DNA from 3 places in the Paenibacillus sp. S33 genome. Region 1 is predicted to be linked to each of the others. Evidence: riboswitches for the same ligand, from Rfam matches in the RefSeq annotation. Region 1 holds a riboswitch; each other region holds the start of a gene.
What was found. Region 1 has a riboswitch for cobalamin ahead of cobJ (precorrin-3B C(17)-methyltransferase). Riboswitches for the same ligand answer to the same signal wherever they lie in the genome.

Region 1 (3,263 bases):
GAAGATCGTGAATGGTCATTGAAATGAGATGAAAATGAGATAGAAATGAGATAGAAATTATAAATATAGTATGCTAAAAATGAACTTATATTTTTGGATAAAGCGTAAAATAAAGATAAGGGCCTGCGAGGTCTTTATCTTTTTTTTTGTTGGACATGCATCGACAAAGATTTTTGTTATAGCGAAAATATTTAGCTAATATAATGAATAAGTTTCGATGCATGATACTTAGGACAGGAGCTGAGACGTTAATGAATTCTATTTGTGTATTTGCCGGGTCCAGACCTGGACATTCATCGGTATATGTTGAAGCGGCAGGCAAGCTGGGAGAAGCCATGGCTCGCCATCATATCCGTCTGATCTACGGTGGCTCCAGTAGGGGGCTGATGGGAGAGGTGGCGGATGGAATACTGGCGGGTGACGGTCAGGTCACTGGCATTATGCCCACCCTGTTATTTGATGCAGAGATCATTCATCGGGGAGTTACCGAGTTCATTGAGGTAGCAAGCATGCATGAGCGTAAAGCGGCAATGAGCGAGATGGCCGATGCGTTTATTGCCCTTCCGGGTGGCTTAGGAACCTTTGAGGAGCTGTTCGAGGTATTGTGCTGGGCGCAAATCGGCATTCATCGCAAGCCGATTGGGCTGCTGAATGTGAATGGATATTTTGACCCGTTAGTAGAAATGGTGCGTCATAGCGTGCAAGAAGGGTTTACCGGGGCTGAGCATCCAGCGTTATTAAGTATCTCTGCGGACCCGGACGAATTGCTACATATGTTAAAAAATAAAGCAGAGAACTTGAAATAAAGCGTTTTTCGTGCTTGCACAACTGATTGAGGCAAGGTTATGATAAGACCCATAATCAAATAGCGGACAGACAAGGTGCCTTTGCGGTTGAGCAAAGGGTAACAGGGAATCGGGTGCAAATCCCGAGCGGTCCCGCCACTGTAAGGAAGAGGATTTTTTTAAATGGTCACTCGTGAAAAACGGGGAAGACGAAAGAATCTGTTGATGCCAAGCCAGGAGACCTACCTTGATCTGTATGCACCGTTAACCTTCGCGGAGAGGATGGGTGTACGAAATCAGGAAATCAGGCACACGTTGCTTTTTCCATGTTGGTTAGAGGTTTGCGTGGATATGAACGTGCAGCAGCGTTTGAAGCGTAAACAGACAGGTGGAAAACAACGGCAGGCTGGAGGAAGACAAATAGTGTCTTCTTACGCTGTTTGTTCGTCTGATGAGAGATACGTACATAGAAACCCCATCCGGGTAGGATGGGGTTTTTTGAGTTACAGGATGTCCATAAATCATTGAAATAGATAGCATAGCTACCCTGAAAAGGGTGAATAGGAGGAGCACGATGAGCCCATTAGGAAAATTGCTGGTGATTGGATTTGGACCAGGAGATATGGAACATATCACAAAACGGGCGCTGGATGCGCTGGCCGAAAGTGAGGTCATTATCGGCTACAATACCTACGTTGATTTGATCCGTCCGTTGTTGAACGGACAAGAGATTGTACGCACAGGGATGACAGAGGAGGTGAGCCGTGCGCAGGAGGCGGTTCGCCAAGCAGAGATGGGCAAGAAGGTAGCTGTCATTTCCAGTGGAGATGCAGGAGTCTATGGTATGGCAGGGCTGGTGTACGAAGTGCTGATGCAAAAAGGCTGGCGACGCGAGGACGGGGTTGAGGTAGAAGTCGTGCCGGGGATCTCGGCTATTCAGTCCTGTGCTTCACTGTTGGGGGCGCCAGTGATGCATGATGCTTGCACGATCAGTCTGAGTGATCATCTGACCCCATGGGAAACGATTGTGAAGCGTGTAGAAGCAGCGGCTTCGGCCGATTTTGTGATTGCATTATACAACCCGCGCAGTGGTCGGCGTACCCGCCAGATTGTGGAGACGCAGTCCATTTTGCTGCGTTACCGCGATCCGCAAACTCCAGTTGGGTTGGTGAAAAGTGCTTATCGTGAACGTCAGCAAGTTATTGTAACGACGCTGGAAGATATGCTGAATCATGACATCGGGATGCTGACGACTGTAATCATCGGCAATTCCTCGACAACGGTGTATGACGGCTTGATCGTGACTCCGCGCGGATATCAGCGCAAATACACGCTGGATGCGACCGAGCAAGCGCTCAAGCCACATCAGCGGCTCCGCACGGAAGCGGAGCCGTGGTCGCTGGGCGCACAAGAGGCTGCACCGCAGGCAGGCGCAGCCCCGACTACGCCCGCTGGACCCTCCGCGAGCGGCGCTGCGGTTGCGACGCAGGCACGCCCGCAAGCGATGGCTGCCGTGCAGGCAACGACCGCTGTGCAAACCGGCGCAGCAACCCCGGCATCGCTGGCGGCAGAGGCACTAAGCCGCCTCGCTGTTGGCGGCAAGCTGCCTGACGCAGCCAACGCTCGCTGGAGCGGGCAAGCGCCTACCGCCGAGAGCACCGCCAGAACGTCAGCGGTGGCCGGAGCGGGGGCTACGGCCGGGATGGCGACAGGCGGCTTTGGCAAGCCTGCGCTATTTGAGGTGGGCGTTTCCCCGGGTGTGGGAAACAAGAAGTTCACCGCTCGCCAGATGGCGCTGCTCGCCGAGGTAGCGGGTGATGACGGCGAGCTGGAATACACGCCAGATCATCAGATCGTGCTGCGCGTACCATGTGCAGACCCCGAGGAACTGGTCGGACGGCTGCGGGATGAACGATTCATTGTCATGCCGATTGGCGATGTGTTTAAGGTAAAGGCGTGCGACTTCTGCAATATGGAGAAGGATGACGCTGTGCCTGTGGCTGAGCATCTACAGGTTGTACTTGGCGGATTACAGGCACCCAAGGAAACGAGCATTGCTTTGAATGGATGCGGTATGGCCTGCTATGGAGCGGTGCTGGAGGATATCGGTATCGTCTATCGCAAGGGAGGATACGACCTCTTCCTTGGTGGCAAAAAATTCGGTCGCAATGCTCATGCCGCTCAGCCCGTAGCGGAAGGGATTCCGGGTGACCAAATTACTGACATTGTGGAGAACGTCATCGCTGAATATAAGGAAAAAGGGCATCCGAACGAGCGTTTTCATAAATTTTTTAAACGTGTAGGCGTCGTTGCGGGTTTCCGGCATGAAGATGCACCAGCAACGGTAGAAGTGAATGCGGTTTGTGGGGATTAATGGACTGAAGGCCTGATGAACTGGATACAAGCATATATAAAATAGGGCGTCATGCAGGCTATCCCTATTAAAGAGGAGGAAAAAACAGCAGTGGATGCAATATT
Region 2 (3,263 bases), 3.6 Mb from region 1:
TTCTTGTTCCGGTACAGGAGATATGCGAAGAACGGTGCCCCAACAAAGGCCGTCATCACGCCCAGAGGAATTTCCGTGGGGGCTAACAACGTGCGAGCCGCCGTATCTGCCCAAGCCATAAAAATAGCTCCACCGAGCGCAGATAATGGAACAATCAACCGGTAATCAGGACCTGTCACCAGACGAATGATATGCGGTACAACAAGTCCCACAAAGCCAATCACTCCACATACCGAGACAGCGGCAGCTGTCAGCAGCGTGGAAATGATCAAAACAGATAGCTTCGTCGCATCTACATGAACTCCCATGTGAGCCGCCTGACGTTCACCCAAAGCCAAAATATTCAGCACACGTGCCCGGTTCCATAGAAATACCAGTCCTATGACCACATAAGGTAAAAGGATTCCTGTATATGACCAACCGCGCAGACTAAGACTTCCCATCGTCCAGTACAATATTTCATTGACCGTCTCCTTCGACATGGCTGTCAGAAAGGAAACAACTGCTCCCAGAAAGGATTGCATCACCACACCCGACAAAATGAGACTTTGTGTCGGAATTTTCCCACCTTCCCGTGCCAACGTCAGCACCATCCACAGCGTCAGCATTCCGGTCGTAAATGCCACTAGCGGCAGCGTCCATATGCCAACAAATGAAAATTGAAGGCCCCAATAGATCAGTACTGCCGCTCCTACCGAAGCCCCCGAGGATACCCCCAGTGTATACGGATCAGCCAAAGGATTACGCAGCACACCCTGAAATCCGGCTCCCGCCAGCGCCAGCGCTGCTCCTACCAACATTCCCAGTAACACTCGTGGCAATCTGACCTTCAAAATAATCTGCTCTGAGGATGTATTCCAATCCGGTATAAACGTATCGCCTAACCACGGAAGGTGGTTAACCAGAATGCCCGTGATCTGGCTGACCGGAAGCTTGGCCGAGCCGATGCCAAGACAGAGCAGCAGCGTCAGCAACAGCAAAACAAGACCTGTCCCTCCAAAGCCGATCAGTTTACGGTTCATTTGAAAATTTCAGGATACACGCCCTTGGCCACTTCCTTGAGACCTTCCGTTACGCGTGGACCCGGACGACTGATCAAATTATCATCCACGGCAAACACCCGGTTGTGGCGAACAGCCGATATTTGATCCCATCCACTGCGAGCTTTAATGATTTCGCCGAGCGTTTGACCAGTTTTGTCGTCCTTGACACTTTTGCTGTACAAAATCACGTCAGGGTTCGCAGCAATAATATTTTCTTCACTAATTTGGTACCACCCCTTCTGCGTGGCACCTACATTTTCGCCGCCCGCCAACGTAATCAGCTCGTCCATAAACTCGCCTTTACCAACTGTCCAGCCTGGTGAAAACTCGACGTATACCCGCAGCTTCTGCCCTTTACCGATATTTTTAACTCCTTCTTTCACTTCCGCTACATCTGCTCTCATCTTGTCAGTCACCGCTCTCGCTTCTTTCTGATGATCGGTGATTTTCCCATACAATTCGATGTTAGCTATGACATCTTCAACTGTCTTCGGTTCCGTTTTAAAAATCATAATTCCCATGTCGCGCAGCTTGGTCGTAGCCTGTTCACTAAGTGATATCCCTGCAAAAACGACTTCCGGGTTAGCAGCAATGATCGCCTCTTCGTTCGGTTTCATAATACCGCCTACTTTAGGCTTTTTCGTAGCTGCTTCCGGGTAATCAGAGTAGTCGGAGACGCCAACTATTTCCTTATCCAGCCCGATGGCGAACAGCGCCTCGGTTTCTGCCGGGGAGACGGAAACGATTTTATCCGGCGCTTTTTTGAATGTAAATTCCTGTCCTGTTGCATCCTTAACTGTGAGTGGGTAAACTGTTTTGCCCGGAGGCTCTTGTGCGGTTACGGTCTTTCCTGGCTGCTGTGCAGAAGTCTGATTCTCTTTATTTTCAGCATTTTTTCCATTAGCGCCACATGCACTCAGCACAACTGCCAATATCAGAACCAATAGACCTGTTGTCCAAACCTTTATTTTTTTTCCTACCATGATTTGCACCCCTTCATAAAAAAATCGTTAAGAGCGTTACTTGAGCATCATCAGATATCTTCTAAATCCAGCCTTCTTTTCCTATCAAAAAAACCCCGCATCCTTATATCAGGACACAGGGGTCACGTTAGCGCAGATCGTGCGCAGGCGGCAGCTTCTTTCCGCACGGACAGTCACTGCGAACACGTCATCCTTTCCTCGAAGGATTATGGTGACAGGCGGACGGGCAGGTATCCTGACTTATGGTAAGATGCATGTCCTGAAATTTCTTCATATGCTTAGTAGCACATAAAGCAGGACTAACGGGCATGTTTCCATTTACAGTGGCGGGACCGCGCCGGACTTACACCGACTTCCCTTTTAACAGCGCAGGCAAGGGAAACCATAGTTTCATCACACTGCGCCGACCTCGTCTGCTGGATATTTGATGTAGTGGTAGTCAAGCCGTTCTTTTACTTGATGATTATAGGTTAAAATGAGGCGGCTTACAACCCAAACAGCCTCTTTATCCACTGGTGTCTAACCTAATGAGGGAGCATTTCGGCTATGTAATTGTACGGTCCTGCCAGCCTCAATTGAATCCTAAATGCTTCTCCCGGCTTCGGATTCAGACTCCAAAAATCATGGCCCGGTATCAGCATACAAGCTAACTGACGAATTACGCCACCATGCGTAACGACCAAAACAGAGAGCGGCCCAGCAGTCAAATCCATGGGTCGAACTTCCATAGCAACACGCCATTCATACAGAGAGTCAAGAAATTTCCGCAAACGATTCACAAAATCTGTCCAAGACTCTCCTCCAGGAGGGGTTATCCGTTGTGGCTCATCAATCCAAGCGCGATACAACGACACATCCTTGAGCATGTCATACGTTTTTCCATCCCACTCGCCAAAATGAAGCTCTCGCAGACGTGGTTCCATCATAGGAGACATAATAGATAGGGAACCTCCAGACGTCAATTCTGATTCCGGCACAATGATCTGCAAGGTCTGGCGACATCGCATTAAATCGCTGCAGTAGATTCGAGCAAAGGACTGCCCCTGCAATTCTTCTTGCAAAGGCTTTAATTCCTGTTCTGCTCCCGGTAGCAAACCTAAGTCGGAGTGTCCCAGATATCGACGTTCCTTATTCCATAAGGTTGTGCCGTGACGAACTAACACGAGTTCCATGTCCCAATGCAGATCTTCTTTAGTATCATACGGCACCTTATCCTCCTGTGAGTTCGGACTTTGTA
Region 3 (3,263 bases), 240 kb from region 1:
GCTAGCTCCACAGTAGCAGGCAGTCTGTTCCACAGTTCGGCTAGCACGGATTCCTTGGATACATACGAGGTGCCCCAATGCCCTGTGAACACATCCCGCAGCCAGTTCACATATTGAATATGAAACGGTTCGTTTAAGCCTAGTTCCTGCCGTAGCGTCGTCAACGCCTCCTCAGAGGCAGGGACATTATGCGCGGTGAGCAAAATGGTAGCAGGGTCTCCAGGAGCCAGCCGCATCAGTACAAAAGTCAGCGTGGATACAACGAATACAATGATGAGCAGCTGCGCCACACGTTCCAGTATAAAACGAATCATAGGATACGCCGCTCGTTATTCCGCAATATCGGATTGCGCTGTAATGTAGTAATACTCGATCGGATGGGGTGTAAAACCCTCTACCCCTTTTTTCACACCAAACACATTGTCAGGATGCACAATGAAGGACTGTGGCAAATCCGTATTGATGATATCCAGCGCTTGTAGTGTCACAGCATTACGCTGCGCTGTATCCTTCGCCAGCTTCAAGCTGTTAAGAATACTCTCCAGCGGTTTGGAACTATAACGGCTTACATTGGCTTCGCTTTGCGAAGAATAAAACATGTCCATAAAATATTGTGGCTCTCCTGTATGAGCAGTAAGCATACTGTACATAGCAAAATCCCAATCGTTTTTGGTCAACGCCTCGTCGATATTTTCCACCTTGCGAATCTTGACCTGGATTCCCTCTTTCAGCAATTGGCTTTGGATGACCTCAGCCATAACAGAGAGCTCTGGACGCTGAGGAAAAGTCAGCAGCGTAACCTCGAACGGCTTGCCTTGCTTAGTCCATGTCCCTTGGGCGTCCTTCTGCCAGCCATCCTTCGTTAACAGCTGATCCGCCGTTCCGTCCAGCGCTTTACGCTCAACTTTACCGAAGGGAAGAATGCTCGGGAACGGACTGCTTGCTTCCGTACCGAAGCCCCTCATGACGGCGCTCACAATCGATGTGCGTGGAATCAGGCTGTCCACCACCTTACGGTTCGCCGCATCCTTGAATACTGGGGATTCCATATTGTACACGATCATATGGGTGCGCAAGGAGGGAGCCGACAGCACTTGTAGCTTGTCGTTCTTTTTCAGTACCTCTGCGTTATCAACCGGAATATCCGTCGCTACGTCCACCTCGCCGGATTGCAGCGCCATCAGGCGCGAATTCCCGTCCGTAATGAACTTCATTGTCGCCTCAGCCAACCGGGCCTTCTCGCCCCAGTATCCGTCATAACGCTCTACGACCAAGGATTGGTCCTTGTTGAACGCTTTAATTTTAAAGGCGCCTGTCATCGCTGGGTAACTCTGCTCATCTTTCATCGATGCCACATCCAGTACAGTCGTCGATGGATCAGCTAGATTGGACACCAACGCCGCATTCGGCCGGTTTGTCGTGATCTTTAAGGCCAGCGGGCCGCTTACATCAATGGACTTCACATTCAGTAAATCCTTCGCCAGATGGCTTTTCTCGATAGAGCGTAGCAAAGATTCTTTTACACTTGCTGCATCCATACTCTTTCCATTATGAAAAGTGACTTTATCCTGCAAGCTGAACGTCCAAACTGTAGGACTATCCTGCTTCCACTCCTTTGCCAGCCAAGCCACAGGCTCCAGCTTTTCATTCAAACGTACCAGTGTCTCACCTGCACCGGATCGCATCACATCCCAGCTATTATCTCCGTGCGGGTCAACACCTGACGGTTTCCATGTATACGCCATTACCAGCTTTTTACCTGTCGCTGTTTGTTGTACTGACGCGTTCTCATCTTTGCCGGAGCTATTCGACGTCTTATTGCTAGTACATCCCGAAAGAGCCATAACTGCCAGTAACAGCATCACCCCTGTACATATCAACCATGAGCGCCTGCTACGATTGCTAATCATTCGATGAATCCCCCTCTATCTTGTAAAATCATATAAACCTAACGCAAAACGCGAAAAAAGCATTCCAGACCACTTGATCAGCAGTCAGAAATGCTTTCATTATAAAATGTCAAAACACACCTCGAAGCCAACTCCAAAAACATAGAAGGGGTCAGATCGGTTTCAAACATTCCGTATGCAGCACGCCTAACCACCTCCCCAGCATCCCGTGGGTCTGACAGTGATGTCAAAACAGGCAGGTCTCCTGACTCCAGGCGTATCTTTCAGGCCTTCCCGGTTCTTCACAGTTCCAGTGGCTGTTCTGAAAGCTCCAGCAGTATCCTGCTGATGCCTGTATACAGTGGCGGGCCCGTGTCGGAATTAACCGAACTTCCCTTTTAAGTGAACACGCTCAACAACTATCCACATGGTCTCAACAAAACCCCGTACATAGAGTCGTCCGGCTCACACCTGTTTTCTTCCTTTATTTCTTTCCATTACGATCTTATTTTGTTGTCACAGGCTTGTCAATAAATGCTGCACAATAATTCAAATTTGAACGATAAGGTAGAAACAAGACATAACCTTCAATTGCGTGCACGCAATTGAAGTGTTAAAATTAGGTATAGAGTAAACCACCGTGTCCGTATACTAAAAAGAGCCTTCGCCGCGCCAACGGCAAAGACTCTTAGGACTTGAAAGGCTGTGGATCACCACCACGGCGCGCTGCACAACTAAATGTTAATGCAAACGAAACCCACCGTTAGGCGCCTAACCTAATTACGCGGTGGGTTTTCGCTTGTTCCGAAATTTCCGACGTAGCCAGCGATAAAGTTTACGAATACTAAACACCAGGCTTAGTAACGCAACCATCCAACGCAACACATCGTAGCACGACACAAGGTTGACCATCGGCTTCACCCCCTTTCGGGAAGCTGCACCGTGGTCCGAAAACATCCACCACTATTCAAAATCCATAATTTAGATTATACCATGCCCCTTCCTACCACTCTAGCAAGTTCTTCTAGCGCATAAACTGGAAAATGCACCAAATTAGAGCTACCCATTTCATCCCGCAGCTTTATCTATATGTCCCCAGACGGCAAGGGGATCTACTATCTGGATAACTCCATGCCAAAAAGCCGGAAAAGAGGCATACGTCCTCTCTCCGGCTATCTTTATTTATTCCTAATCATCAAACCTTCTGTGGAACCTCCGAAACCGTCACGCTTTTGACCGATTCCCCTTGTTTTCTCGTCAAAACAATGTTCAAGACAATCGCTGTAATCGAACCCGAAACGATACCATTTTGCAACAGCATTTTGGCAAAGCTCGGCAGCTGGTCGAACATTTGTGGCAGAACGGCAGAGCCTA

Region 2: linked by a shared signal. The riboswitch ahead of ACWGXJ_RS07070 (ABC transporter substrate-binding protein) and the one ahead of cobJ (precorrin-3B C(17)-methyltransferase) in region 1 are both predicted to bind cobalamin.
Region 3: linked by a shared signal. The riboswitch ahead of ACWGXJ_RS24395 (ABC transporter substrate-binding protein) and the one ahead of cobJ (precorrin-3B C(17)-methyltransferase) in region 1 are both predicted to bind cobalamin.

The regions. Positions count from the first base shown of each region.
Region 1 is NZ_JBSIEZ010000001.1:5,136,516-5,139,778, reverse strand. It holds gene ACWGXJ_RS23355 (uroporphyrinogen-III synthase) at 1-22, shown strand, start outside; gene ACWGXJ_RS23350 (LOG family protein) at 252-806, shown strand; cobalamin riboswitch at 864-1,049, shown strand; gene cobJ (precorrin-3B C(17)-methyltransferase) at 1,360-3,159, shown strand; gene ACWGXJ_RS23340 (sirohydrochlorin chelatase) at 3,250-3,263, shown strand, end outside.
Region 2 is NZ_JBSIEZ010000001.1:1,509,476-1,512,738, reverse strand. It holds gene ACWGXJ_RS07075 (FecCD family ABC transporter permease) at 1-1,022, opposite strand, end outside; gene ACWGXJ_RS07070 (ABC transporter substrate-binding protein) at 1,019-2,026, opposite strand; cobalamin riboswitch at 2,235-2,428, opposite strand; gene ACWGXJ_RS07065 (histidine phosphatase family protein) at 2,551-3,263, opposite strand, start outside.
Region 3 is NZ_JBSIEZ010000001.1:5,374,755-5,378,017, forward strand. It holds gene nikB (nickel ABC transporter permease) at 1-314, opposite strand, end outside; gene ACWGXJ_RS24395 (ABC transporter substrate-binding protein) at 330-1,910, opposite strand; cobalamin riboswitch at 2,128-2,331, opposite strand; gene ACWGXJ_RS24400 (nucleobase:cation symporter-2 family protein) at 3,085-3,263, opposite strand, start outside.